One region of the Paenibacillus sp. RC73 genome, then DNA from elsewhere that is predicted to be linked to it. Evidence: riboswitches for the same ligand, from Rfam matches in the RefSeq annotation. Region 1 holds a riboswitch; each other region holds the start of a gene.

Region 1 (5,380 bases):
TTGCGACGGCTTTGCTATTTTGTGATGCGAATCCGTAATCGAACATGACAACGTTAAAATTCAAACGGTGGGCATAATGCGCCAGATCATACATCGGAATCCAGCTTTCTTCGCGGTTGGCCCCATAACCGTGGCTGAAAATAATCGTTTTCTTCGATTGATCCGCCGGGATATACCAGCCCTGCACCATCCGGCTGCCGTCCTTGGCGGGGAAGCTGACATCCTCGTAGGGCATTCCTTTGGCCTGCATCGGGTTCGAGTACAGTGGCGCGACGGTTGGATTCGTCAGTACCCATGCGATATAGGCGTGCAGGGTAATAAAGCAAAACAATAGAAAAAATACGACCGACAGCAGCAAGGCAATAACGACATGCTTGATTCGCAGCAGCCGGGGGTTGATCAGTGGGGTGGACGGCTCATGGACAGCATGCTGTAGCTGAGAGCTGCGCTGGGATGTCGAAATCATGTAAGAGCCTCCTTATATAAAAATGAACTCCGTTTCATAGAATTCTAGGTACAATTCCACTTGAAAATGATAGTTTATGTCCGTATAGATACCTATTATCGTATGATGCGTGTTATCCAAAGTCAACGGCTGAACCGGAAAAGTAAAAATGATGCAAAGATTTGTCGATGTTTGTTCTCGTTCTGTAATATGGCTGTCACAAAAACATTGGTTTACAGTAGCCGCGACTATTCTATATAATTTATGTAACCATGTTTCATGGTGTGAAACGAATATGGAACAAAGAGGAGCGGTTCACAATGGAAGACCGTAAATTAACGGTTCGCGCCGTGGAGCGTGCGCTTGATATACTGATGTGTTTTACTGGAGATTCCGATCTGGGTCTAACAGAGATTGCTTCCAAAATTGGTTTACATAAAAGTACCGTTCATCGGCTGCTGACCACGCTGGAGGATCGGGGCTTTGTCGTTCGGAATCCCGCAACGGAAAAATACCGGCTCGGCATCCGGATATGGGAGCTATCCACCCATCTGTCGCAAAGCGACGAGCCGGCGATTCTATTACAGCCAGCGATGGAAGGATTGCGTGACCGTCTGGGCGAAACGGTCAGCCTATACCTGCGCGATGGCAGTATGCGTATCCGCATTCAGGCCGTGCAGAGCAATCAGGCGATCCGCCGCGTTGCGCCAGTGGGTGCAAGCATGCCGCTGGCTGTAGGAGCCTCCAGCAAGGTGCTGGCGGCCTTTATGCCGCAGCAGGAGCTGGAAGCCCTGCTAAGCGGGGATGAATGGCCGCCCTCGGTAGACCCGGAGGTCTATAAGGCTCAATTGCAGGATATTCGTGAGAAGGGCTATGCGACCAGCTATGAGGAGCGGGAGCCGGGCGCTGCTGCTGTGGCTGCGCCTATCGTGAATCGGAAGGGACAGGTCGCTGCGGCCTTGTCTGTATCCGGTCCGGTCAGCCGACTAGCGCCCGAGACGCTGCATGATTTTGCACCGATTTTGATCGAGGCGGCAAAGGAAATGGGGCTTATGCTTCCATAATCTTTGGAAAAAGGGACCAGAGAAGGGTTGCCAAAGCCGTAAATTTGAAGTAATCTGATGGGGATGGCGGGTTGTCAGTTATAGCCGCCTCATGCGAATAGAATTATCACATTTACTGGGGGAGCCTGTAATGCCGGGCTGAGATGGAATCGCACTAGATTTCGGACCCTTTGCACCTGATCTGGATCATACCAGCGTAGGGAAGTAATCGGCCATTGAAATGTATACGTAGCCGCTGTCTATGGCAATGCATCGGAGTATGATTCCGCGTGCGTAGCCGTCTGCATAGCTGTTTCGTTAGATTAGCCGGTTCCCTGGGGAACCGGCTTTTTTGCATAGATCAGCCAGCCTGGGGATGGTTCCGGATCGGTGTGTCATTTCATCGAAACGGGAGGAATGGACAATGAAACCGACAGAAACAGAAGGAACAGCAGGGAACGCAGTGGATGAACAGACAGGAGGGGTGAAGCCCTTTCCGGGGAGCCGCAAGGTATATATTCAAGGCTCGCGGCCGGACATTGCCGTACCGGAGCGTGAAATCGCCCTGCATCCCACACATACGCCACAGGGCACGGAGCATCATGAGCCGTTACGTGTGTACGATACGAGCGGTCCCATGACCGACGAAGCCTATCAGGTCGATATCCGTCAGGGCTTGCCTCCATTACGGCGGGCTTGGGCACTGGAACGGGGCGATGTGGAGGCTTACGAGGGGCGTGCCGTCAAGCCAGAGGATAACGGGTTGAAGCCCGGCTCCAAACGGGAGACGGCTGAATTTCCCGGCGTAACCAACCGTCCGCTCCGTGCGCGGCAAGGGCGTAGTGTAACGCAAATGCATTATGCGCGGCAAGGGATCATTACGCCCGAAATGGAATTTGCATCCATCCGCGAAGGGGTGGAACCTGAGTTTGTTCGACAGGAGTTGGCGGCTGGACGAGCTATTTTGCCTTCAAATATCAACCACCCGGAAAGTGAGCCGATGGTGATTGGGCGTCATTTTCACGTGAAGATTAATGCGAACATTGGTAATTCTGCGGTTACGTCCTCCATCGAGGAGGAAGTGGAGAAAATGACCTGGGCTGTACGCTGGGGCTCGGATACGGTCATGGACCTGTCCACAGGCCGTAACATCCATACGACACGTGAATGGATCATCCGTAACTCCCCTGTGCCGATTGGGACTGTACCACTGTATCAGGCGCTTGAAAAGGTGAACGGCGAAGCCGAGGCGCTAACGTGGGAGCTGTATCGTGACACGCTGATTGAGCAGGCGGAGCAGGGCGTGGACTATTTCACCATTCATGCGGGCGTGCTGCTGCGGTATATTCCGATGACGGCAAGTAGAATGACAGGAATTGTGTCCCGTGGAGGGTCGATTATGGCGGCATGGTGCCTTGCGCACCATCAGGAGAACTTTTTGTACACGCATTTTGAGGAAATATGCGAAATCATGAAAGCCTACGATGTGGCCTTTTCCCTCGGGGATGGTCTGCGTCCGGGTAGTATCTATGATGCGAATGATGAGGCACAGTTTGCTGAGCTGGATACGTTGGGTGAGTTAACGCAAATTGCCTGGAGGCACGACGTTCAGGTCATGATTGAAGGACCGGGACATGTCCCGATGCACAAAATCAAGGAGAATGTGGAACTGCAAATGGAAATTTGCAAGGAAGCTCCCTTTTATACACTGGGACCGCTCACGACGGATATTGCACCCGGATATGATCATATTACCTCGGCTATCGGGGCGGCAATGATCGGTTGGTTCGGGACGTCCATGCTATGCTATGTTACGCCGAAGGAGCATTTGGGCCTGCCGAACAAGGATGATGTCCGCGAGGGTGTCATTACCTACAAAATTGCGGCACATGCTGCCGATCTGGCAAAAGGCCATCCACGGGCGCAGCAGCGGGACGATGCTTTGTCCAAGGCACGCTTTGAATTCCGCTGGCGCGATCAGTTCAATCTTTCGCTCGACCCTGAGCGGGCTCTGTCCTACCATGATGAGACGCTGCCAGCAGAGGGAGCCAAGGAAGCACACTTTTGCTCGATGTGCGGTCCCAAGTTTTGCAGTATGCGTATCACGCAGGACATTCGCGCCTATGCGGCGGATAAGGGGCTGAACACCGAAGAAGCGGTAGCCGCCGGGATGCGTGAGAAGGCAGAGCAGTATCGGGATGACGGGCAGTAAATCCTTAAACTTATGAACGCATGAATAACAAAAGCCGTGGTTCTCTACAGATTGTAGGGGCCACGGCTTTTTAGCTTATGTAAAGCGAGATCATGCAACCGGATAAAGGGCGGCTTTATTTTTTACCCATTTTCTCATTCAAAATGTCCTGAAAGCTGAGCTTCTTCTCCGAGCTGTCTTCTTTCTTCTGCATACTCACCGCGTTGGCACGTTGGTATTGTTGATGGAAAGGCATCAAGGTGTGTACAGTTAAATTCATTGTATTCATGCAGGTAGTTCCTCCAATTCCATTTTGTCAAATTCAGATTGAGTTGCTTAGGACGTCTGTATAGGACTATTCGTATGTACTTGATGTCGTAATACCGGGTAGACTGCTTGGTAATGTTTCAATCATTATAAACGCATTTTTTCAAATTAAAACGCTTTTGACATAAAACAGGAAGATGGTCATATGTGTCCAAAATGAGGATTAGGTGTATGGTCATTCTGAGGGAAAATGTGCCTAGGTCCAGAACAAGGGCCAGAGGCCCGTTTTCTTAGTTTAGTAGTCGGGACCGTGTTTTTTTGTCGAATATCCTTATATAAGTGAGGATTTTGCAAAGTCCTGAAGTCAATATGAAGTCAGTCTGGTGGCGAATTAAAGTGTCAAAGTTGTATTGACTTTATGTTTGGGAGTGGATACCATGAACTGGTTGTAAGCGTGTTTTAGCTACTAGAGTCAGCCAATCCATCTGGCGATTCATCCGTTGAAATGTTTGAGAAAGGACCAGGACATATATGAAAAAAAGAATTGCAGACATCGCATTTATTATTCTGGGTGCGTTTTTTTTCGCGCTGGCTGTTAATCTGTTTGTTATCCCGAATGAGTTTGGCGAGGGGGGGGTTACAGGGGTCACGATTATTTTGTACTACCTGTTTCAGTGGTCCCCTTCGATCGTCAATCTGGTGATCAATGGCTTGCTGCTGATTGTCGGGTATAAATTTTTGGACAAGAGAACGACCCTGTACACCGTGATTGCAGTCGCTTTTAACTCGTTGTTTTTACATTTAACGGCCAACTGGCGGATTGATTCGCATGAGCCGACGATTAACGCCGTATTTGCCGGGGTTTTGGTGGGGATCGGGATTGGTTTGATCGTGCGGGTGGGCGGTACAACAGCAGGAACGGTCATTTTGGCCCGGATCGCCAACAAGTATCTGGATTGGAATATCAGCTATGGTTTGCTGTTTTTTGATCTGATTGTTGCATTTTCATCCTATTTTATTATTGGCCCGGAAAAGCTCATGCTGACCATCGTTATTTTGTACGTCGGTACGAAGGTTATGGATTTCATGATCGAAGGTCTGAATCCGAAGAAAGCGGTCATGATCATTTCGGAGCATCAAAATAAAATTGCAGAAATGGTCATTACCCAAATGGATCGAGGAGTTACAGTCCTGTCAGGCCACGGGTACTACACGAAAAATCCGAAAGAAGTTCTGTATATTGTCATCAGCAAGCAAGAGGTGTCGGCGCTTAAAAAGATTGTGAAGGCTATCGACACAGCAGCGTTTATCACCATTCATGACGTGCGGGACGTGTTCGGAGAGGGTTTTTTGGATATTTCGAAGTAATTGGCGAGTACGAAGGTTATAGGGTAACATGGTTGGAAGTCGGTCCTGAGGGATCGGCTTTTTTGT
Region 2 (5,380 bases), on a different contig from region 1:
CTGGCCATATAATCACCCAGTGGATTGCCCTGCAACAAGTCGCCGTTATCGAACAACAGGCTGTTTCTCGTTTCACTGCGCGCCTGCTGGATCAGTCCAGCTGTGTTAATCAAGCCATATTCGTTCGTTTCCTTGTCCGCATAGTAATCGTAATTCATCAAGGCCGCATGAATATCCGTTGTTTCCATGATCCGCAAATTCACTGTACCGCTATCCTTGGATTCGCTGGCAGCCCAAGACGGAGCGGCTGAAAACACCAGCATGTTACAGGCAACGACTGCTGCTGTAAGCCCTCTAAACCATTTTTTATGAAATATCAAAATATATCCCTCCTCATTAAGATGTAGGCCTCATACACATACTTTTGCACATATATGTAAGCTTTGAGCCCACCATTCCTATTTTAATCCAACGCCGGACAAAAGAGTAGTCATTTACTCCATTTATTTATGAAAAAATAATTAATTTTCCGCAAACATAAAAACCAGCAAACCTCCCAAATAACTCGGAGAATTGCTGGTTTCCTCATATTCTATCCAATTCTATTTCTCCCACACCTGACGTCCGGTTTGCTTACCCACATACTCAATACGAGTCGGATTCACATCCAGAATGACATAATCGGGGTCATCCGGGCCAGAAAACCATTCCTTCAACGAATCATTCCACACTTGTTTGCGGAGTCCCTCGTCAGCCGTTACCCGGACAGTAGCCTCAACCTCCACGACTTCCTTCGTACCGCCAACCTCATAGCCCAGCAGCAGATAAGCGTTTGGATTATCCTTCAGCTCTTCCACCTTATGTGTTTTGCGATCTGTCGCGAGATGAATGTTCAGCCCTTCGTTAAAAAGAGCCATATAGCGCACCTTCGGCTTGCCGCCTTCTACTGTACCCAACGAGCAAAATTTGTTGTTATCCAAAGCCTTTACAATGGCTTGTTCCAGTTGGCTGCGATCCAATGTTTCCGTTTTACCCACGGTACAACAACTCCTTTTCGCAAATTAGAATTCCTGTGAATGCCCATGCCATGATCCGACACCAGCTCATCAAACCATACCTGCGGCAGTTCTGTAAAACAACATCAACCGATGGGATCATGGTCATTTTCAGAACAAAGCTCACAGTAAAAGTGTACCCTAGCGTACAGCAAATGAACCGTCACTTCTTCCCCAATGCTGGACAGACCCGCCTTCTAGGCATATAATCGTCGTAGTAAACCCGAATTGAATAACCCATTCGACTATACAATGCCAGGGGTGCTGGAATCGGCCGGCTGAGAGTGTGTCCCAAGACACTGACCCTTACAACCTGATCTGGGTAATGCCAGCGTAGGAATGCTTAAGCAAGATGCGCCCCTTTTTTCTTATTACGGCGGGCCATCCCTTACTTTGGTATATACAAGCGCAAGCGTCCCGGAACATCGGGGCGCTTTTTTTGTTGAAGATGATGTTGTTGGAACAGATAGCGTCCGGCAGAAGTTATTTTTGTAAAATGGGAAACATAAGCTGTCTGATCCGACGGATTACGGGTAATAAAAGGAGAGAACACAACGATGAAGCGCATGAAAATGTTAAGCCTAGGGCTGATCAGTCTGTGGCTCATGACCCTGACTCTGACCGCCTGCGGCGGAGGCTCCCCCTCTGCACCACAAGGCGCGGCTCCTGCCGCCAATACCCAAGCGACCTCCCCGACCAAGGGACTCAAGGATGTTAAAGTCGTGCTCGACTGGACGCCAAATACGAATCATACGGGACTCTATGTCGCCAAGGACAAAGGATTTTACGAAAAAGCAGGCTTGAATGTCCAGATCGTTCAGCCCGGTTCGGGCGGAGCCGATCAAATGGTTGCTTCCAATGCTGTACCTTTTGGTATCAGTTATCAGGAGGGAGTCACACAAGCTCGTACGCAAGGGGTACCGCTCGTATCCATCGCTGCGGTCATTCAGCATAATACATCAGGCTTCGCAGCCCCGGTTGACCGCGGGATTAAGAGCCCGAAGGATTTTGAAGGTAAAAAATACGGCGGCTGGGGTTCGCCCGTAGAAGAAGCGGTCATGAAATCCATCATGGACGCAGACAAGAGCGATGTAAGCAAGGTGAAGATCATCAACATGGGTAATGCCGATTATTTTACAGCCGTGAAGCGGGATATCGACTTTGCCTGGATTTTCTACGCATGGACCGGGATTGAAGCCCAACTACGGGGTGAACCACTGGATATGCTGTATGTAAAAGATTATTCCAAAAGTCTGGATTACTATACACCCGTCATCGTGAGCAACGAACAGACCATTAAAAATGATCCCGAACTGGTCAAGGCCTTCATGGACGCGACCGCCCAAGGCTATGAATATACCATCGCTCACCCGGAAGAAGCCGCAGACATCTTGACCAAAGCGGTTCCGGAACTGGATAAAAAGCTGGTACTCGCCAGCCAAAAATGGCTAAGCCCGCGTTATCAGGACGATGCCGCCCAATGGGGCGTACAAAAAACGGAAGTATGGCAAAACTACTCCGACTGGATGTACGAACGCAAGCTGCTCAGCAAGCCTTTGGAAGTCGATAAAGCCTTCACAAACGACTTCCTGCCCAAGCGTTAATCTTGTAAATCGAACTTGAAAGTACCTTTGTGCCACTACGCAGTCGGTTGATGCTTCCGAAGCGAGCTTCCCTATGGAAGGCTTTTAAAGCGACCGCTAACGCTTGTACAGCACCATTCCGTCCACTTCGTTTTTATGTTCATTTTGCTTTTGTAAAAATGCCACACCAATAAAACCCAAAAATATGATGGTTTTAAGGTGGTTGGCAGCGCAGCGGTTCATTTGAATCTGGAGAAGCGCAGCGTTCGCCTTTGCCGTGGGATTCTTACCTTTTAAATTTATTCAATGAATCCCACGGCAACAGCGATCGTAAGATCAAATGAAACGCGGAGCGGTCTCACCCGCCTTAAACCACCATATTCCCCTAAAAACAATCCAATGAAGGACAGGTGAATTCACATGGCTAACACACTGCTCAGTATTCAAGTAATTCCTAAAACCCCCAATAACGAGGACTCTTACGTATATGTAGATACGGCAATTGAAGTTATTCAGCGCTCCGGTGTCAAACATCAGGTGAACCCATTGGATACGACCATGGAAGGCGAGCTGGACGAGCTGCTGAAGGTGGTTAAAGAAATGCACGAGGCACTGACGGAAGCAGGCAGTCCAAGCATCATTTCACAAATCAAAATCGCACATAACCCGCAGGGCATCAGCATGGATAAGCTGACCGAGAAATATCGCCCATGAATCCGAAAGGCAAAAGCGCATCCTGGTGGAAAAGCGTATGGCCGCCCCTTGTGGCGGTCCTCTTCTTTTTAGCCGCCTGGCAGGGGGCGGTTTCCTATTTACATGTTGAATCCTGGTTACTGCCAGCTCCGTCCCTGATCGTGCAGGAAGGAATGGCCCAGTCGGCGCTGCTTGGTGCCCATACTTGGGCTACCGTTCGCTTAACGCTGGCGGGATTTGCTATCGGCACAGCAACTGGACTATTGATCGCCATTGTTCTTCATACCATCCCTTTTCTCAAATCGGCTCTGTATCCGCTGCTCATTCTTAGTCAAAACATTCCGACCATCGCTCTCGGCCCATTGCTGATGGTGTGGTTTGGTTTTGGCGTGTTGCCCAAGCTGATGGTTATTACACTGGTCTGCTTTTTTCCTGTGGCTGTAGCGGCCATGGACGGGCTGACGAGGACGGACCGCACGATGATGAGCTATATGCGCATGTCGGGCGCAGGCCGTATGGCTATTTTCATGAAGCTGGAGCTGCCGCATTCCCTGCCACAAGTATTTTCGGGCATCAAGATTGCCGCCACCTACAGCGTGATGGGCGCGATCATTGCGGAATGGATCGGAGCCAGTGAAGGAATTGGATATTATATGAATTTGCAAAAATCAGCCTACCGCACGGATCTGATTTTTGCCGCTATTGGCATTATTGTTACACTTAGCTTGCTAATGTTCGTAGCTATTCTACTGCTGGAAAAATGGCTGGTACGTTGGAAACCCGACCAGGAATAGCTTCCAAATGGAACCAAAGGATACCAAAGAAAGGACGTGGCGCGTATGAGTCTGCATCCTACTGACTTATCACCGCAAAATATGGCTGGTGGACAACGAGCCGTGGAACCGCAGGAGCATTCTTCCACTTCTCCAGCCTTGGAACTGGACGGTATTAGCCTGGCCTTCCGGGAAAAGCGAAGCTCGCTGCCTGTATTGCAGGATGTATCCTTGAGCGTTCGACCTGGGGAATTCGTCTCCCTGATCGGTCCGTCCGGCAGCGGCAAAAGCACGCTGTTTCACATCATCGGTGGGCTGCTCAAGCCGCAGCTGGGGCACATCCGTATGAACGGACAGGACGTGACTGGGGAACGCGGGCATATCAGCTATATGCCTCAACAGCCCGCGCTTTTCCCGTGGCGTACCACGCTGGACAACGTGCTGCTCGGGCAGGAAAATGCGCGGCGTAAAGATACAACAGCGCAGCTCCGGCACAGCAGCGAACGCGAACGCCGTAAGGAAGCCCTGCAATGGCTGGAGCAGGTCGGGCTTGGCCCATTCGCTAAGGCGTATCCGCATACGCTCTCTGGCGGCATGCAGCAGCGGGCGGCTTTCCTGCGCGCGCTACTCAGTCCGCAAGAGCTGATGCTGCTGGATGAGCCGTTCAGCGCACTGGACGCGCTGACGCGCGGAGACATGCAACAATGGCTCCTGCGGATGTGGGAGAAGAACCGCCGCTCTGTGCTGTTTATTACCCACAGCATTGAGGAAGCGTTGCTGCTCTCCGACCGTATCTATGTACTGTCAGCACGACCTGCTTCGGTGATACACGTCGTAGACGTTCCCTTCCCTCGCCCTCGCAGGGAAGAAATCACCCTCGACCCGCGCTTTATCGAATGGAAGCGGAAAATGACAGGCTGGATGCGCGAGGAAAAGCACAGACTGGAAGGCGACACGGACAACACTGGAGGCGTCCGTGAGGATACTTCAGGTAATGGGGCGAAGCCGTTATGAATGACTCGAAGGATAAAAAACTGGACACGGCAGCACCAACGACGACGCCAGCACCCGCGCCTCTAATCGACGCGCACATTCATGTGGATAGCTATCCGTCTGAGCAGCAAGAGCTATTGCTCGCTTCGCTTGCAGATAGCAGTGTCGAAGCCGTCATAGCCGTGTCCATGCATCTCGCCTCCAGCCGGGCCAATTTGTGCTTGTCTGAGCGTTTTCCCGGGCTGGTACGACCCGCCTTTGGCTTTCATCCCGAACAGCCTCTTCCACCGCAAGCTGAGCTTAATCTGTTGTTCGACTGGATGGACAAGCATGCAGAGCATAT
Region 3 (5,380 bases), on a different contig from region 1:
CGAGTCAATATATGATGATTCAGCTCCACCACTACAGTTTTCACTTTCAAATCCAGCTCTTTCAGCAGTTGATCCACATGAATGATCCGATTGGAAAAGGTCATGTTCTGACCGTTAATCGTCAGCTTCATTCGCTCGCCTCCTTTATACGTTCAGGAGAAAAGCCGCTTATTCCAAGCTCAGCCACACTAGCCCCTTTTAACAGAGCTGCTATCGCACGCCCGGTAGCTTCACTCAGCAACACACCGTTCCGGTAATGCCCGACCGCGGCATATACTCCTTCTACGCCGGGAACAGGCCCAATACAAGGACGCCCCGCCACTGCCTGCGGACGCAAGCCCGCCCAAGTGCATATAAAAGAAGCTTCACGGACGCGAGGCAACCAGGCAGAAGCACGGGCCAGCAGCCCCTCCAGGCTTCCAATGCTCACCTCTTTGTCAAACTGATGCGGCAGACTCGTCGCTCCAATCCAAAGCTCGTTGTTCCGCTTGGGCACTAAGTAAATATCATCGGCGTAAAGGGTATATTCCAACGGATGTTCCTTCAAGGAGACTGAAACAGCCTCACCCTTGACCGGATAAAGCGGATATTCAAAACCGACCTGCTCCAGCAGTCTCATACTATCCAAGCCTCCAGCAATAATGACCTGATCACAGGAAAAAAAGCCACTGTCTGTTTGTACGCCGCAAACTCGCCCATGCTGTACTACAAGTTGCTCCGCCTGTGTACCAGAGCATATTGTTGCTCCCAGTACGACAGCTGCCCCCGTATAAGCACGACAAAGCTGGGCAGGAGAAATCTGTGTCTCCTTTGATCGGTATATAGCCCCGATCACTTGACCATCCAAACCTGGAATTCGGCGAGCCAATTCTCTGGCATCCCACCACACAGGATGATCAACCTCTTGCGCAATAGCCGCATTCCAGCGTTTTTGCCCCTCTGCTTCCGAACGGAAGGGAGTCACAAATCCTTCTGTACGGAATTCCACCGAAACACCAGACAAACGCTCTAGGTCACGAACCAGCTCGGGAAATGCATCCCGGCTTGTGCGAGCGAACTGTGCCAATTCAGGGTCGGTGAATTCTTCACTCTCTGCTGCCAGCATCCCAACCGCAGCCCCTGAGGCTCCCCCGCCCGGAATGAATCGTTCCACCAATATCGTACTGCGACCCTCCTTGGCCACATGATAAGCAATGGAACTACCGATGACACCTCCACCAATCACCAAGCATTCAGCGTGTCCAATAGCTTGTACCTCTGTTTTTATCTCTGGCATATGTTCCATCTCTCCTCTCCACTAACGATTCTGCTTGCAGCGATCTCCTACTTTCATTTCACCACTACATGCTGTGCACTACCCGATCCACCATTCGCTTGTACGCCATCGCAGCCGCAACGGGGGACTCAGCCTCCCAGATGCCGGACATCACCGCAATTCCGCTTGCACCCGCAGTATACAGCTCGTGAATATGGCGTGGTTGTATGCCGCCTAGAGCAATCACAGGAATGTTCAGCAGCCTGCATATGCGCTCAAGCTGTGCTATACCTCGCGGAGTAACACCAGGCTTGCAGTGAGTCTCATACACATGGCCATAGAGTACATAATGCGCTCCTGCCCGTTCGGCAGCCTGTGCCTCCTCCAAGGAATGCACCGACACCCCACAGCGCATATCCTCTGAAAGTAAGCTTTTGACAGCTGCAACAGGTAATCCGTTAGCCGGTAGCTGGATAGCTCCAACGGAGGTAAGCAAAGCAACATCCACCCGGTCATTTACTGCAATTTGCTGTAAAGGAACTCCTCGATTCACCATACTGCGGGTTAAAGCAAGCAATTCAGATGCGCCCTTCTGCTTCAAGCGCACGTGTACATAATGAACATACGGATGAATAGCAGCAGCCACTTGGGCAGTATGTGCATGTGCACTAAAATCGCCTTCCATCGTAATTACGTGCAATTCGATCTTATTCTCACCTCACAATGGACTAAATGGTTGTAAGCTGACCCTGTATCTTTACAGTCTCATATCGTGCTATACGTTATGGACTAACCACGTTTACCAGCAAAAAAATGAAGGGGTACGGTATATGAATACGAATATATGAACAAGAACGAAAACGCAAAAAAACCACTTCCCGAAGGAAGTGGTTTAACGTACGTCCAATAACCAAACGGATCATTATATCCGTATACGTATATCGTCCCACATACAAACAAAGTAATAAATTCGTTACCTCGTTTGTACGGCGCTCACTTCCCTACGCTGGCATAACCCAGATCAGGTGCAAAGGGTCCGAAATCCGTTTATTCCGTCTCAGCCGCATGGGCGGCTCCCCTAGTGTAACTATTTTATTGTATCAGCTAAAGATAGCTTAGCATAATTTCCTAATCCTGCAAACCCTGCTTCTTGTGAAGCTTGGTACAGAACTGGATATTTAGTTGACTTTACTTGTCCATTCTTCCACATTCCACGTTTTGGTTACCCAATCCTCATAAAAGTCCGGTTCGTGAGATACGAGCAGCACCGTTCCTTTGTATTCCTTCAAGGCACGTTTCAACTCATCCTTTGCTTTGATGTCCAAGTGATTGGTAGGCTCATCGAAAAGCACCCAATTGCTTTCCCGCATTAGCAGTTTGCATAGGCGGACTTTGGCCTGCTCACCACCACTGAGCGCGGATAGCGGACGGGTGATATGCTCATTTTTCAAACCGCAACGCGCCAAATGCGCCCGTACTTCATGCTGGTTCAAGTGCGGGAATTCATTCCACACATCCTCAATCGGTGTAACTTTCTCTGCTCGTACCTCTTGCTCAAAATAAGCTGGCTGCAAGAAATCCCCTTGATAGGTCTTGCCGCTGATCGGCGGAATTTTTCCCAGAATGGTTTTGAGCAATGTCGATTTACCGACACCATTGTAGCCCACAATCGCAATTTTATCGCCGCGTTCAATCGTCATGGACATTTTAGGCAACAGGGCATGGGTGTAGCCAATTTCAAAATCAATACCCTCAAACACCGTTTTCCCACTCGCACGTGCTTCTTTAAATTGGAATGTTGGCTTAGCCGCTTCTTCCGGTTTATCGATGCGCTCGATTCGATCAAGCTGCTTCTCACGACTCTTCGCCCGACCTGACGTAGAGGCGCGCGCCTTATTGCGTTGAATGAAATCTTCCTGTTTCTTAATAAAATCCTGCTGCTTCTCATAAGCTTCAATATGCTGGCTTTTGTTCAGGTCTGCCATTTCAAGGAACTTTTCATAGTTGGCTGAATAACGGGTCAGCTTGGCAAATTCAAGATGATAGATGACATTAACGACCTGATTCATAAACTCAGTATCATGAGAAATAAGAATAAACGCATATGGATAATCCTTCAGATAACGTGTAAGCCATTCAATATGCTCTACATCCAAATAGTTGGTAGGCTCATCCAGTAGCAACACATTCGGCTTTTCCAATAGCAGCTTGGCAAGTAGGACCTTCGTCCGTTGTCCACCGCTAAGTGCGGAAACATCCCGCTCCAGTCCTATTGCGGAAAGGCCCAATCCATTCGCCATTTCTTCAACCTTCACATCGATGAGATAAAAATCCCCCATATCCAGTTGTTCCTGAATTTCACCCATCTGTTCCAGCAGCACTTCCAGTTCTTCAGGAGAAGCTTCCCCCATCTTGTCAGTGATCTGCATCATTTCCTTTTCCAATTCCAACAATGGGAGAAAGGCGTCCTTCAGTACATCCCGCACCGTTTTACCAGGTGTCAGCTTGGTGTGCTGATCCAAATACCCATAACGTACACGTGGAGTCCATTCCACTTTGCCTTCATCCTTAAGCAATTTTCCGGTCAGGATGTTCATCAGTGTCGATTTACCAACACCATTGGCTCCCACCAAACCTACACGTTCCCCTCCAAGCAATCGGAAGGATACATTTTTAAACAATGCGCGGTCCCCAAAGTTATGGGATACATTTTCTACAGTCAATAAACTCATAAGCTGTTTTTGGCTCCTTATTGTCATCGGCAATGCCGACTGTTCTTATTTCATATGCATTTCTTTCAAAGCCTTATTGTAGCACATCCAGTAGCCTTATCGGAATATTGAAAATGGGTGAATTTGAAGGATTTTGATATTGCCTGCTTATAAAAAAAGAAAAACCACTCATGGGAGTGATTTATTTAAAGATTGTTTAAAGATTTATTTATAAACATTATAACATTTATATTCAAAATACCCTGCGGCCGCCGCAGATTTTTCATCCGTAAAACGCTCTGTCGCTTTAAAGGGAGCTGGACAAGAATCTCTGTAAAAATATTTCATTCCGGTATCCGGCTCTACGCCGCCGATCATGGCTTGCTTCCTCACAACTCTTCCGCCACCAAACCCATAGTTATTATAGTACCTGTCTCCAACCGGGATTCCCTGGATAAACGCCATCAGCCCCACATCATCTACCGTGTTATACCATTCCTCTTGTGAGATAAGCGGTAGCGTGAATGTATAGGATATACCATTATGTGCTGCCTTTTCGTTATGGAGATTAATGAGTCGGCCCAGATCCTCCTGAATGCTGTGGACAATAGTGGAACGTCGTACTTGCTCAAAAGCTTCCGGGTCATTAAGCAACGAGATCGTTGTCTGTCCCTGAAGCTCCTTCTGAAAGCCTTCTATCCACCTGTGATTCCTCGCATCATAGGCATGTACATAATTATCCAAAGTAAACCCTACACTGTTACCTGCTGAATCAACGTAGGCATAAGGTTTTTTTTCACTCCATTTGGGTCCTTGGACAGCTTGTCCATGCTTATCTGTGTAAGTTACGGAAGCGAACACATAATAGCCGTCATAGTCCAGAATCATAAGTGCAGGCATATAATCCAATAATGCGCGTTGTGCCACTGTATCCCCATCAATTCCCATATTAAGAAAAAGGGTATGCAGGAACGTGTGCAGCGCTTCTTCTTTATCTACACGAAAAAACTTGTCCGATCCATACCCAGCCTCTCGTTCCTGACGCTCATTCTGTGAAAGCACGACACCTGCATCCTGAACTGCGGTACGGAGGGCCGAGGTATATTTCATTTCCAATTGCTGTACTTCGCGCTGATTCTGCACCCGCAGGTCACTAACTACGCCAAAGGGCAAAAACAGCAGGATAAATATAATTGCAAAATCAGTAATCTTCATTCAGAACCATGCCCCCGTAAGAAGCTGTAACCGCCGGTTTGCCGCTATCTGCCCCACCAAGAAGCCATGATTTGTACAAGTCCGCAGGAGTGCGATTCGTATTGTGCACCCGCACTGTAAAATAATCTCCTGACATTATGGTATACCGACGTGTTTGATCTGACTTTGGCTGCTGATTGTCTGGAAACAGTACAGGCAA
Region 4 (5,380 bases), on a different contig from region 1:
TGGTGAGTTAGTTAGAGATTATTTGAATATCCCAGGTATTGCTTCATCACCATCCTTTTTAATTTCAAATAATCGGATGGCTAGCAATCTCTTTAGCTCCGAAGCAAAAGTGCCATTTCAGCTTGATGAACATGCCACGGCTTCACTGCATCTCATGAAAGAAAGATTCGGGGTTGCTCCTGAGGATATGGTTCAGTTTATGAACAATTCAGGGGAGCTGAATGTGGTATATACCAGCCGATATTTCCAACCGGACGGTGACCGTTTTGGTGAGGAGAACCTTTTTATCGGTCCGAGCTTCCCTGAGCGCAAAGGGGAACATTCTTTTCCTTTGGATGTATTACAAAATAACAAGGTTCTGTATATTTCGATGGGAACAGTTTTGGATCATGTTGAAGACTTTTTTAACACCTGTATTGAAGCTTTTTCCGATTTTGAAGGCATGGTTGTGATTGCAGCTGGTGAGAAGGCTGACTTTACGAAAATCAATCCGGCCCCTGAGCACTTTATTATTTCTCCTTATGTTCCCCAATTGGAGGTATTACGTCATGCAGATGTATTTATTACTCATGGTGGAATGAACAGCGTGAATGAAGGGATTCACTTCAATGTTCCCTTGGTCGTACTGCCCCAGGACAAGGATCAGCCGATGGTCGCGCAGCGGTTAACGGAACTTCAAGCTGGCTATCGAATAACCAAAGAGCATATCAATGCACATTCGTTAAGAGAGGCTGTACATGAAGTGATATCGAACGCAGCGTATAAAAAAGGAATACAAAAAATAAATGATAGCTTCCAGCAATCCGGCGGGACAGAAAAAGCCCTCGCAAAAATTGATGCTTATCTTGAAAAAGAACTCGCGTAAATCGCGGGCTTTCATACAAAAAAAGAGAAACCCTACGTCATGGAAATGACCGGGTTTCTCGACAAGCTGAGTTCCAAACTATTACTTTGAAATTGTTTTTACAGAAGCAGTTATTTTGTAATCGTGATTTGTTTGGATACAGCGTTATAGTTCACCTGATAGCCCGAAAGCTCACTAATGACTCGTAATGGAACCAGCGTGTGCCCGTTAATAATAACCGGAGCTGTGATGTTCGTCGAGTAATTCCGAGAATTGTTTAACTCGTACACTGCAAGGGTCGAATTCTTGACTTGAAGCACCACTTGTTTGCCATCGGTAAGGCGATTCATGATAATCTTTTTGGTCGCTTTATCATAGTTCACTTGGTAGCCCACACGTTCACCGATAAAGCGCAGCGGGACCATCGTTACCCCATTTATCACTCGTGGTGCCTGAGCCATCGTCGTAGTACGCCCATCGACATAAGCTGATGTAGATCCTGGTGTCAGGGTGAATGAAGTTGAATATGAGGAAAACGCATTGTTAGAGTATGAAGACGCTGTGCCAGAAGTCGATGTAGCTGAGCTTGTCCCGGTCGATGAGCTACTGGTACCAATCGCTCTATTGCGAATAGCTTCCAGCCGATCCAGAAGGTCGCTTTTACGTGTCCCGCTCGGCAGATCACTGATTGCGTCTCTGGCAGACCGCCAGTCGGAGGCGTTCAAACTGTTTTCCGCAATTCGCATCAAATCTCTTGCTTTCTCATAGTTGGATGAACTAGATGAAGACGAGGAATAGCTATAACTATCTGCACGTTCTGAGATCTTTACACCGCTAGATTCCCTTCCACTGCTATTTACGCTTGTGACCTTAATCTCATACCAGCGTCCTTCACGTAAATCCGTAATTTTGTAGGATTCAGAGGATGTAGTGCCCCTATAATCACCATCAACATATATTTTCACTTTTTCGGCCTGACTCGGCATATCGTAAGTAATTTTGATCCAGGTATCACTCTTGCTATCTACTTCAAGATTGGATACTTCCGACGAATTGGAGGACGTGCTGTTCGTTGTGGCAGTCAGCCTCACACCGGAGGACAATGCACCTGTGCTTCGCTTGGACCTGATCATAAACGTGTATGTCTGGCTTGCCGACAGATTGTTGAATGTATAGGATGTTCCTGTTGAATCGGTTACCAGTTGTCCGTCCTTATACAGACTGACCGTACTAATTCCGCTGGGCCTCGTCCAGGAAACAGTAACGCTATAGTTATTAACTGATGTCACTGAAGCTCCTGTTACTTCTGGCACTGTATCGACGGTGAGCGCTGTTGTCGTAACCGGAATATTGACCCCTCCAGATATGTTGCCGGATTTGTCCACTGTCTTAACTGTTACCTTATAGTTTGTCGAAGCAATCAATCCACTGAACGTATAGGACGTCCCTGTAGTTCGCTGCACCTCTTTGTCATTTAAATAGATAATGGCTTGGTTCAGGTCAGCATCCTTCGGCAATATATAATTCACAGTAAAAGCGTTGTAACCCACATTCGTCGCTGTCAGCCCGCTTACCTCTCCTGGTGGTGTCTTATCTACAGGAGCATCAACGGAAGCTGTTTTAGTCTGTACTGTAGTACCTTGAGATTCATTACCACTCTTACCCACCGTCTTCACTCGGAAGGTATATGTCGTATTCGGCTGTAAGCCGCTCAGCGTATAAGAGTTACTTAGGATGTTATCTACATACACGTCGGTGCTGACACCGATCACCTTTACATGGTCAAAATTGATGTCCGACGGGTTGGTCCAAGACAAATTCACCCTTGTTGTATCTAACGGAACCGCTGTCAGATTGCTCACCTCTGCTGGTGCAATACTCAGAGCAGCGGATTGGCTCGCCACCGCATCCGTCCCTCCCCAGATACCATATCCCGTATTTAAAATCAGTGTAGCCGTTGCGAACGGAGCCATCCATTGGCGCAAGCGCTTCTTATTCATGATCTATGCTCTCCTTGATAACAATATGTATTTGTCTAACCAGTAAGCAAGCTTACAAAAATCCACTGCTGCAATACATAATTGGCAATATTTGGCATGAGCAGTAGGTGCCCATTTAATAGTTATCGGAATATTTATAGGAAATGTTTAGACTGATCGACTCCATTGAGTTGTACTTCCGTTCCCAGACTATCAGTACAAGCTCTTGCCCCAATAGAAGAACAAGGACTTGCATACATAAAAAACCGCGCCCAGCGCGGATACCAAAGATAATCGTATGATTTATGCTTGATTTCAGAATATCCGATCTAGCGGGCGCACCCTACCGTACTGGCGTACATCGTCCGGCGTTATAGCGAACAGCATATTAAGCAGCTCGATCTGAAAGCTTCCTGGTCCTTCCGTGCCTTTTCGTTCCGCTGCCATTTCAGCAGCAACACCATATACAGCAAGCGCTGCCATACCAGCAGTAAGCCTGTCGTTTTCGACAGCAGTGAAAGCGCCCAGTACCGAAGTTAATAGGCAACCAGCCCCGGTAACTTTGGTAAGCAGGCTATGGCCATTTTCAATGATCCACCCTATACGGCCGTCGGTAATGACGTCTTCTTTGCCGGTGATTGCAACAATGGTATTCAGTTGATGGGCTGCTTTGACTGCAAGTTGTGAAATATTCAAATCACCTGTTTCTCCAGCATCGACACCTTTAATCTGCATGTCTTCGCCAATGATTTGTGCAACTTCAGCAGCGTTACCACGAACAATATCCACCTTGACCCGATCCAGAATACGGAGGGAGGAGGCTGTGCGGAATGGAGTCGCTCCCGCACCCACGGGATCTAACAGCACGGGTACCCCATGTTCATTAGCCGATAAACCAGCCACAATCATAGACTCTACGAGTTCTTCATTTAACGTACCGATGTTAAGTACAAGCGCCCCTGCAATTCGGGCCATATCTGCGACTTCCTCTTTGGCGTATGCCATAACTGGTGAAGCGCCGAGCGCGAGCAGTCCGTTCGCCGTGAAATTGGTGACGACCACATTGGTTATATTGTGAATGAGCGGATTCGTATCCCGCATATTTTGTAGCAACAAAGCCATATTATCTAACACAAAAAACAACCTTCTTTCTTCAGGAACCTGTGAAAGGCTGTTGGCTTATACATATGTATACACTTATATCCCTACGCTGGCATTATCCAACAGGTTCACACGGTCTACGACGGCTTAGTCGTACTCTCAGCTTGCTTCCACAGGCTCCCGTTATATTTTTTTCTAATGTTACGGGTTCGTCGTACAAAAATCAACAGGTAATTGCCATAAAGACATGGATCGCAATATGTAGAAAACGTTTGGAGGTTTACTTTTTGGACAAATCTATCGCCTCCTCCCCGTCTGCTGTTGTAGCCGCTGATGGATCGGGTGACTACCTTTCTCTAATTGAAGCCTTAGCATCCAATGAAACAAATATTTTTGTGAAAAACGGTATTTACAATGTTTCTTCTACTGTGCTGATTCAAAATCATGCTACAAAAATACAGGGTGAATCCGTTGAACATACGATACTCCGTCAAACCGATCCTTCAAAGGACTTAATTACAATTAACGCCAATGATGTTTCAATTACCCGTTTAACCCTAGATTCATTAACTCACTCTGCTCAAGCAGCTCTTGTTATTGCATCCTCTAACCGTACCCGCATTGAAGGAAATAAAATTTTAGGTACTGCAAGTATTTTTGCCGTATACTTTGCTGGTCCAAAGGTGGCAGCAGGCGCAGAAACGATTGCAGCAGTAGAAGAAAATCATCTCGATAATGAAAATGTGTTTGAAAATAACACCGTATATTCTGATTTTATAGGGGATGGCATATCCTTTTCTCTTCAGAAAAATGGTAAAGTGCGCTATAACAATGTATTTGGCTCCTCGATCTCTTTTTATATGTGCCGTGATTCCGAAGTATTGGGCAATCTCATTAAGGATTCTCCTCTCTCCGGTATCTCTTACTCATTGCCCGCTTATAACAATCGCATTGAAAGGAACATCATCCTTCGTTCGATCAATTCAGGTATTCGTGTTTCCCGCAATTTAGAGCACCCTATTTCATTAAGCAGTCGATACCATGGATTAGAGATTGTTTATAATATTATCTTGGACACTCGCTTTTTTGGCATTGAACTGGATCAGCTCTCTGGCGGTATTAACGTGATGTTCAACACGATTGATCATCCTGATTTCTCGGGCATCCAGGTTTTGCGATGTTCTAAAATCAATATTTCCAGTAATAACATTTCTAATTTTGGAGCATGGAAAGGGCGTGGTAAAATTCGTGATTGGACGAGTGATTCGAACGGTATTTATCTGGAAACGGATGTTCAACAATCCAGCATTCATTTAAATGAAATCATATCCAATGGAAATGGGGATTTTGGCATTCGGGTTACGAAGGAAACTTCTCAAAATCGTGTTTATTTCAATCAAAATTTAGGCACTTATGTTCAGTATTCCTTATGTATAGAGGGCAATAATTTTTTGAA

What was found. A riboswitch is a leader RNA that binds a small molecule or an ion and turns the genes downstream of it on or off. The one in region 1 is predicted to bind thiamine pyrophosphate.
Region 2: another riboswitch for thiamine pyrophosphate. It lies ahead of ABH897_RS23865 (ABC transporter substrate-binding protein); the one in region 1 lies ahead of thiC (phosphomethylpyrimidine synthase ThiC).
Region 3: another riboswitch for thiamine pyrophosphate. It lies ahead of ABH897_RS26485 (thiamine phosphate synthase); the one in region 1 lies ahead of thiC (phosphomethylpyrimidine synthase ThiC).
Region 4: another riboswitch for thiamine pyrophosphate. It lies ahead of thiM (hydroxyethylthiazole kinase); the one in region 1 lies ahead of thiC (phosphomethylpyrimidine synthase ThiC).

What each region holds. Positions count from the first base shown of each region.
Region 1 is NZ_JBIYCV010000006.1:44,824-50,203, reverse strand. It holds gene ABH897_RS15475 (alpha/beta hydrolase) at 1-466, opposite strand, end outside; gene ABH897_RS15470 (IclR family transcriptional regulator) at 766-1,509, shown strand; TPP riboswitch at 1,617-1,729, shown strand; gene thiC (phosphomethylpyrimidine synthase ThiC) at 1,913-3,700, shown strand; gene ABH897_RS15460 (hypothetical protein) at 3,816-3,968, opposite strand; gene ABH897_RS15455 (YitT family protein) at 4,478-5,314, shown strand.
Region 2 is NZ_JBIYCV010000013.1:69,561-74,940, reverse strand. It holds gene ABH897_RS23875 (bifunctional 2',3'-cyclic-nucleotide 2'-phosphodiesterase/3'-nucleotidase) at 1-320, opposite strand, end outside; gene ABH897_RS23870 (pyridoxamine 5'-phosphate oxidase family protein) at 543-977, opposite strand; TPP riboswitch at 1,243-1,352, shown strand; gene ABH897_RS23865 (ABC transporter substrate-binding protein) at 1,553-2,599, shown strand; gene ABH897_RS23860 (MTH1187 family thiamine-binding protein) at 2,999-3,292, shown strand; gene ABH897_RS23855 (ABC transporter permease) at 3,289-4,065, shown strand; gene ABH897_RS23850 (ABC transporter ATP-binding protein) at 4,111-5,058, shown strand; gene ABH897_RS23845 (TatD family hydrolase) at 5,055-5,380, shown strand, end outside.
Region 3 is NZ_JBIYCV010000020.1:21,620-26,999, forward strand. It holds gene thiS (sulfur carrier protein ThiS) at 1-131, opposite strand, end outside; gene thiO (glycine oxidase ThiO) at 128-1,276, opposite strand; gene ABH897_RS26485 (thiamine phosphate synthase) at 1,341-1,955, opposite strand; TPP riboswitch at 2,237-2,345, opposite strand; gene ABH897_RS26490 (ABC-F family ATP-binding cassette domain-containing protein) at 2,434-3,987, opposite strand; gene ABH897_RS26495 (hypothetical protein) at 4,192-5,181, opposite strand; gene ABH897_RS26500 (hypothetical protein) at 5,168-5,380, opposite strand, start outside.
Region 4 is NZ_JBIYCV010000005.1:235,723-241,102, forward strand. It holds gene ABH897_RS14210 (macrolide family glycosyltransferase) at 1-865, shown strand, start outside; gene ABH897_RS14215 (fibronectin type III domain-containing protein) at 976-2,844, opposite strand; gene thiM (hydroxyethylthiazole kinase) at 3,139-3,945, opposite strand; TPP riboswitch at 4,009-4,118, opposite strand; gene ABH897_RS14225 (right-handed parallel beta-helix repeat-containing protein) at 4,212-5,380, shown strand, end outside.